DNA from 2 places in the Lysinibacillus sp. 54212 genome. Region 1 is predicted to be linked to the other one. Evidence: riboswitches for the same ligand, from Rfam matches in the RefSeq annotation. Region 1 holds a riboswitch; the other holds the start of a gene.

What was found. Region 1 has a riboswitch for FMN ahead of V4T18_RS10905 (ECF transporter S component). Riboswitches for the same ligand answer to the same signal wherever they lie in the genome.
Region 2: linked by a shared signal. The riboswitch ahead of ribE (riboflavin synthase) and the one ahead of V4T18_RS10905 (ECF transporter S component) in region 1 are both predicted to bind FMN.

Annotation. Positions count from the first base shown of each region.
Region 1 covers NZ_JBAFWZ010000013.1:38,369-42,587, reverse strand. The annotation lists gene V4T18_RS10920 (ATP-binding protein) at 1-37, shown strand, start outside; gene V4T18_RS10915 (sigma-70 family RNA polymerase sigma factor) at 214-774, shown strand; gene V4T18_RS10910 (hypothetical protein) at 771-1,985, shown strand; FMN riboswitch at 2,058-2,233, shown strand; gene V4T18_RS10905 (ECF transporter S component) at 2,446-3,024, shown strand; gene V4T18_RS10900 (cyclase family protein) at 3,077-3,694, shown strand; gene V4T18_RS10895 (MerR family transcriptional regulator) at 3,987-4,219, shown strand, end outside.
Region 2 covers NZ_JBAFWZ010000009.1:124,279-128,497, forward strand. The annotation lists gene V4T18_RS08585 (DHA2 family efflux MFS transporter permease subunit) at 126-1,514, shown strand; FMN riboswitch at 1,585-1,718, shown strand; FMN riboswitch at 2,000-2,133, shown strand; gene ribE (riboflavin synthase) at 2,262-2,900, shown strand; partial or broken gene ribB (3,4-dihydroxy-2-butanone-4-phosphate synthase) at 2,924-3,538, shown strand; gene ribH (6,7-dimethyl-8-ribityllumazine synthase) at 3,751-4,218, shown strand.

The DNA.
Region 1 (4,219 bases):
AGAAGGTACGATCTTTACTTTCTATTTACCGCTATAACTCTTAGGAAAAATAATCCGCAATACTTCTGTGGGTAAGTGAGTGATCGAGCAAAGTAAGTGCTGCATAGCACTTTGTAAGCTTCATCCTTGCCCATTGGAAGGAAGCGGATTTTTTTATGTTATGATGTTAAAGATCGAGTTAGAATTGAAACGATTTAGCGTATTATACGACTAATATTTAGAACGGAGGTGGGATGGATGAATTCTAAAGAATCCATTTTCCATCGATTGTATGACGAATACCATCAGGATGTTTTTCAGTTTTTAATTTATTTAGTGAAAAATAGAAGCGTTGCAGAGGATTTATCGCACGAAGTATACGTACGTGTGCTGAAATCATACGATCGTTTTCGGGGAAATAGCTCTGAAAAAACATGGCTATTTTCTATCGCTAAAAACGTAGCAATCGATCATTTTCGAAAGATGGCTGTTCGTGATCGACATCATTTTAATGCTTTTGAATGGGAAAATGAGCAGCTTATTTCATCCGAAAAATCCCCAGAGCAATTTTTGGAGCTTAGTGAAGATTTAAGAGGGCTTCTGCATGCTTTAGAACTATGTACAGGTGATCAAAAAATGGTCATTGTCATGCGTTTTTTTCAAGAGCTATCGGTACAGGAGACCGCACAGGTTTTAGGTTGGACTGAGGGGAAAGTAAAAACAACACAGCACCGCGCTATTCATGCTTTGCGAGCAAGGTTAAATAAGGAACAGAAGGAGGCGAATTCGCTATGAATGATGAAAAATGGGATGAACTAGATATTGAAAAGCTACTAGAGCAAGCTCCAAAAATTCAGGATAATCGTTCAAAGGAAGACGTCTTCGCAAAGTTGCAGCAGGCGGGTGCTTTTGAAGAGGAACATCCACCGGTAAGTGTTGTTAAACGGAAAAATCATGCTTTAATTATACTGGGAATTTCAGCAGCTTTATTTGTCGTATTGTTTAGCGGTGCTTACTTTTTATCACCTCAAACTTCAAATGATAAAATGGCTGGCCAATCGGAAAATACCTTATCAGATTCATCAGCTGAAAGGAAGGTAGAGGTAGCGGAAGATGATGGGGCAAGTAGTGGGGTAGCATTAGAACAGGATGAATCACGGGGCATAAGAGCTTTAAATAATATGGATTTACGAACTTCCGTGTATCAGGAACAGCTTTCAGTTTATACTGCAATTCACCTAGGGCTAGTAGGGAAGAATGGGGAAAGTGTACCAGTTACCGTTGTGATTCCGAACGAGCAGATTATTGAGGAGTTTGGGCATGAATCACCGTCAGCTGTCGATTTGTATAGTAAATATGCAGCTTCACTAAATGAACAAGCTTTAGGATTTACAGAATTGCATCCGTTGCAAGGTAAGATTGAGGAACAAGGGTCAACACTAATTTATACATTACCAGAAGATCACCAGTATAATGATAAGGTTTCCAGCGATTGGGATGTCTTATTAGACACATTTGGTAACAGTTACGAGCGAGTAGTATTGCATAACGAACCTAGCGCTGGTAAAGAAGAACAAGCGAATACAACAATGAGTTTAAGTAAGCGGGGGAGTTATTTCTTATACGGGCAGGGGAACGATAGGATTTATTTAGCGCCACATTCTAACCATTCTTTTAACTCGGCGAAAGAGGCACTAGAGTATATGAAGATTGTTGAAAACGACCAATATCAAACGGCCATCCTACAAGGTGTTGACTATTCAGTAGTAGAAGAAGGGGATAAGGCTGTAGTTACCTTTTCTACGCCGCTTGATTTAAATGATTTCGATCCTCAACAAGCTATGAGAATGCTTGAGGGAATGCTTTTAACGGCGGGGGGCTTTAATAAGCAGGTGCAATTTTCAAACATTGTGCAGCAACAATGGGAAGGATTTAATTTCAGCTCTCCGTTGCCGATCCCAGTTGGAGCAAATACAATTTCTTTAGAACAGCTAGAAAGCTACTAGGTGTTAAACAAAATGGTTTACATTTCAGATATTTATCCTATAATAGTACTTGTAAGCTAATTTAATAGTTTGATTCATCTTCGGGGCAGGGTGTAATTCCCGACCGGCGGTAATAGAAGACGCAATCTCCGACCATTAGCTTGGAGGACATTGCAGCAGCTCTTCTTCAGCCCGCGAGCCGCATTGCGCGTGCAGGATTTGGTGAGATTCCAAAGCCGACAGTATAGTCTGGATGGGAGAAGGTGAAGGTACGGTCGTCATTTTTTTACGAAAATGTCGTAGTTTGCTGTACATTTTGTTGCTTTCATATGCAATATTGTACAGAATTACGAATAGACCCTTATTTAAGTGTGCCTATTTCTCCCTTATGCTATTTTCTGCATAAGGGTTTTTTCGTGAATGGTGATTGATTTGTCCTTTCTTCTTGCGAGATGAGATCAGCAATGAGGAGAGATGTTTTATGTCAAAGCAAAACAAAAGGTTACGAGCTTTTGTAACAATTGCGATGTTAAGTAGTATTTCTTTCGTATTAATGCTATTTAATTTCCCGCTACCAGGGTTCCCTAGTTTTTTACAAATTGACTTTAGTGATGTGCCGGCTTTAATTGCAACATTAACAATGGGACCATTAGCAGGGATTACGGTCGAACTAATTAAAAACATTTTAGACTGGGTTTTTTCTGGTTCACCAACAGGTATGCCAGTAGGTCATATCGCCAACTTTGCAACAGGTATTTTATTCATTTTCCCTGTATACTTTATTTATAAAAAGTTCACATCTATTACAGGATTAATAGTTGGATTAGTTGCTGCGACAGTTGTGATGTCAGTAGGGATGGCGTTTTTAAATTTCGTGGCATTCTTACCGATGTACGGTTATTTCATGAACTTTTATGTAGAAGATATGCTTGGAACGGCTGTAATGGCGATTTTACCATTTAACCTAATAAAAGGTGTTATGTTAATTGTCATCGTTACCGTATTATTCCGCACGATGAGTAAATGGATTCATAATCAACGTTTACAATTTTTATCATGAAAATACGCGTGGTCACCTCGGTGGCTACGCTTTTTATTTAGGGGGAAACAAAATGACTTGGATTGATATATCACAACCGCTTCGAAGTACAACAGCTGTTTGGCCAGGAGATGCTCCATTTTCTTATCGATTAGTTGCGACTTTAGAGGCGGATGGTGCCAATGTCGGTGAAATGACTGCAAGCATGCATATTGGAACGCATGTTGATGCACCGTTTCACTATAAGGAGGATGGCGTAACGATTGATCGGTTGTCGCCCGAGTTATTTATTGGGGAGGCGCTTGTTGTTGATTTACGTGGTCATGAAGTAATCTATGCATCTCATTTTGCTGATGTAGATTTGACGGGGGTCAGTCGTGTGCTAGTTAAGTTGAGGGATGAGGTAGAGGTTGATAAGTTTCCGGTGAGCTATCCGATTTTTGATGAGAGTGTTGCTGAGTTTTTGTGTGATAAAGGTGTAAAGTTGATCGGCGTAGATACACCCTCGGTTGATGCAGTAGAAAATGTATCACTCACAATGCATAACGCCTGTGCAAAGTATAATTTAATTATTATTGAAAATTTATTGTTACAGGATGTATCGTCCGGTTTGTATGATTTCATCGGACTTCCATTGCGGGTGGAAGGTGGGGATGGGTCGCCTATTCGAGCGGTACTTAAAAGGAAATAGTAATAGATTCAAGGGCCTAAGTTACTAGCTTAGGTCCTTTTTTAAATATAATTGTAAATTTTGGGGCTTGAGCAGTGTTTAGCTCGGACGCCCAGCCCCTCGAGGCCACTTCATCCCCTCGGTCGAAAGCGAAAAAGCTGCTTTCGCTTCGGGTATTCCGACGTGCTTTCGCTTGTCCTATCTTTTTTTTCGATAAAAATCATCCAAAAAGGATATGTTATAATTCCTTACATAATATTGATAATAAACATAACATATTGTAAAGTGGTTGTAGGGAAAGGAGGAGATGCCAATGAGTCGAGAGTTTCGAAGAGCGATGCCGTTACTCCCTATTAGTATGGTGATGGGACTAACCGAGCTAACTGCAAGACAAATTAGGTATTATGAAGAGCATGAATTAATCGAGCCTGCTAGGTCAGAGGGCAACCGAAGAATGTTTTCACTAGATGATGTGGATGCCTTATTAGAAATTCGAGAGCTCCTTGACCAAGGGATTAATATGGCAGGTATAAAAAAAGTGTTTGA
Region 2 (4,219 bases), on a different contig from region 1:
TTTTTCTTCTATCGTAGAATATTTGTAGAGGAAAAAGCAACTGTCGATAAAAGAATGCTAGGCAAACGGAATGAATTTTGTTAACGTTGTGTGATAAGCCTTTTTGGCGGTAGAAAGGAAGTACAATGAACAGTTTATATGAAAACAAGAATAAAATTATTATTCCCTTTTTAATGGCGGCCTTTATTGGGCTATTAAATGAAACGGCGCTCAATATGGCGTTTGTTCAATTGGGGAACGATTTTGGGAAAGAAACCTCTACGATTCAATGGCTTACGACTGGCTACCTATTAACGTTAGGCATATTAGTGCCTGTCTCCGCCTTTTTAATGCAGCGCTTTACGACGAGACAGCTTTTTATCGCGTCCTTACTCTTTTCAATTAGTGGTACTATAATTGCTGCAATAGCACCAATCTTTTCGATATTATTCCTTGGTCGAATTGTGCAAGCGATCGGTGCGGCGATTATTATTCCGCTGATGATGAATGTTATATTGCTCGTCTATCCTATTAATAAGCGCGGTGCAGCGATGGGGAAAATTGGTCTCGTTATTATATTTGCACCTGCAATCGGACCTACATTGGCAGGGGTTGTGCTAGATCGTCTCAGCTGGCATTGGATTTTCTGGCTCTGCTTACCGTTTTTAATCATTGCTTTACTTGTAGGGCTTCGATTTGTCGGCAATGTGAATGACGTGCAAAAAGTGAAATTTGATGTGCTTTCAATGCTGCTGTCCACAATCGGGTTTGGTGGTATTGTTTATGGCTTTAGTATTTCCGGGGAGCTCGGGACGTTTTTCGTGACGGAAGTAATCGTTGTCGTTCTTGTAGGGGCGGTAGCACTCGTGCTTTTCGGTATCCGCCAAATGAAAATGGATACACCGATGCTCAACCTACGTGTATTTCAGTATCCGATGTACGCGATTGCACTTGTGATTTTATTAATTGGTATGATGACAATCCTATCGACGATGGTGCTCTTACCAATTTACTTGCAAAAGGTATTATTATTAGCGCCGGTCGTGGCAGGTCTTGTGCTGCTACCAGGTGGTGTCATCAATGCATTTATGTCGGTTGTGGCAGGCAATCTTTTTGATAAATATGGCCCGACAAAAATGGTGCCTGGTGGACTAGTGATGGTGCTTATTAGTTTACTTGTGCTGCGCGGCATCGATGAGGCAACTTCTCCGTATTTAATTGTGGGAATGCATATTCTTTTGTTTGTCGGTCTTTCACTCGTGATGATGCCTGCACAAACGAACGGATTAAACCAACTTCCAAGAGAGCTCTATCCAGATGGCTCAGCGATTATGAATACGTTACAGCAAGTAGCTGGAGCGATCGGAACAGCAGTTGCAGTAACGATTATGTCGATTACCGCGAATGCAAGCTCTAGTACGGATTCACTCCATGGAATGGTACACGGTGTACAAAATTCAATTACGTTCGGACTAATAATTGCAGCAATCGCATTCTTGTTATCGTTCTTTATTAAAAATGTGAGGGAAGAGTAATTAGAAAAGAACAGTCTATAATATTACTTTTCATTTTGTATTTTCGTGCTATAATCGAGTGCAAGATGAATAAATCCTTCGGGGTCGGGTGAAATTCCCAATCGGCGGTGATGAATGCTACTATTCTAAGCCCGCGAGCCGTAAAAGGCAGGATTTGGTGCGAATCCAAAGCCGACAGTATAGTCTGGATGAGAGAAGGATGCGATTAGTAATAGGATTCTTTTGAAAAATTATTTTTCAAAGGCTTTTTTGCTATACTCGTATACTTATAAACCCCGGTAGATCTTATCTGCTGGGGTTTCTTTGTTGTAAAAGAAAGGATAAATTCTTGGAATTTGAGCAGTGTCTAGCTCCAGCGCCCAGCCCCTCGAGGTCGCTTCATCCCCTCGGTCGAAAGCTGAAGGGATGCTTTCGATTCGGGGCTGCAAGCAGCTGTCGGGGCTAAGCAGGGCGCTTCCGCTTTTCTTATTCATTAACTTAATATTGTTTTCCTTCGGGGTCGGGTGAAATTCCCAATCGGCGGTGATGAATGCTACTATTCTAAGCCCGCGAGCCGTAAAAGGCAGGATTTGGTGCGAATCCAAAGCCGACAGTATAGTCTGGATGGGAGAAGGAAATGGTAAAGTCTTTGAAAATTTATGTTGAAAAGGCTTATTTCGTAACGCCATTTTATTAAAATTCTCTAGCCCCTTAGTGATCGTACTAAGGGGTTTTTCTTATCTATATCAAGGAAATGGAGGTGAGGGTATGTTCACAGGTATTGTGGAGGAATTAGGAAAAATTAAGGTTATTCAGAATGGACAGGACAGCATGCGGCTCACAATCGAATCGAAAATAACTCTCGAGGATATTCATCTTGGTGACAGCATTGCAGTGAATGGAGTCTGTTTAACAGTGACAAATTTTTCTAAGGATCATTTTCTAGTAGATGTTATGCCAGAAACCGTAAAATCAACGAGCATCAGGGAATTACAGATTGGTGATGCTGTTAATTTGGAGCGAGCGATGGCAGCGAATGGACGCTTTGGTGGCCATTTTGTATCGGGGCATGTGGACAGTGTCGGCACGATTTTGCGAAAAAGAAAGGTCGCCAATGCTGTTTATATCGACATTAGCATAGGTGAGGAGCTGAGCAAATATTGCATAAAAAAAGGCTCCGTCACAATCGATGGAATAAGCTTGACGATTTTTGATATTAGTCCGACAAAGCTGACGGTCTCACTCATTCCACATACGTATAGTGAAACAGTACTCGGCATTAAAAATGAGGGGCAACTTGTAAACATCGAAAATGATTTATTAGGTAAGTATGTGATTCATCATTTAGAGCAACGAGCGAGTATGCCGACGATTACAATGGATTTTCTAAAAGAAAACGGATTTTAACAGGATCTAAGGTGGGGTATAAGATGTTTCATAGGATAGAAGAAGCAATCGAGAATTTGAAGGCAGGAAAAGTGATAATCGTAGTTGATGACGAGGACCGAGAAAATGAAGGGGACTTTGTTGTCTTAGCTCAACATGCTACGCCGGAGAACATTAATTTTATGGCGATACATGGGCGTGGGTTAATTTGCACACCGATTACAAAGGAATTGGCTCAGCATCTGTCCTTACATCCAATGGTGGCGCAAAACACAGATAATCATGAGACAGCATTTACAGTAAGCATTGATTATAAAACGACGGATACAGGCATTAGTGCATTCGAGCGCTCTGAAACGATTCTACGTTTACTAGACCCGAATGTTGTAAGCTCAGATTTTCGTAGACCAGGTCATGTATTCCCACTCATTGCAAAAGACAATGGGGTTCTAGAGCGGCAGGGGCATACAGAGGCTGCAGTTGATTTAGCGGTACTTTCTGGTTCTAGTCCAGCGGGTGTTATTTGTGAAATTATGAATGATGACGGGACAATGGCGAGAGTGCCTCAGCTCGTTGAAATTGCAAAGGTGCACGGATTAAAGATGATTACAATTGCTGATTTAGTTCGATATCGGAATGACAAGATACAACTTATTCAATTTCATAAGTAGTTTTCCTAAGCGGAATCACGAACATTTTAGTGGAGCGGAAGGCGGCTCGGTGCTTGCCCGCGGAACGCGTCCGCCTGTAGCGTAACGATACGAATAATCGATTTTAAATCTTTGTAGGGTTCGTATTTGATGATGAAAACATGATTAATGGAATTGACTTTGTACTAGCACTACAAAAATAAACAGTAGGAGAGAAAACGATGGGACAAATATTTGAAGCACAATTAATAGGCACGGATTTAAAAATCGGCATTGCAGTAGGGAGATTCAATGAATTCATTACGAGCAAACTATTAAGTGGGGCAATAGATGGCTTAAAGCGTCACGGCGTAGCGGAGGGAAATATTGATATTGCATGGGTACCCGGTGCCTTTGAAGTGCCATTTATTGCAAAAAAAATGGCGGAAGCAAAGAAATACGACGCAATCATTGGCTTAGGAACGGTTATTCGCGGTTCAACAACACATTATGATTATGTATGTAACGAGACGGCAAAGGGGATTGCAAGTGTTGGTCTAACAACAGGTGTTCCGGTTATTTTCGGTATTGTCACAACAGAGACAATCGAGCAGGCAATTGAACGAGCAGGAACAAAGGCAGGAAACAAAGGCTATGATTCCGCTGTTTCTGCTATTGAAATGGCTAATTTAAGCCGTATATTTGAGTAAA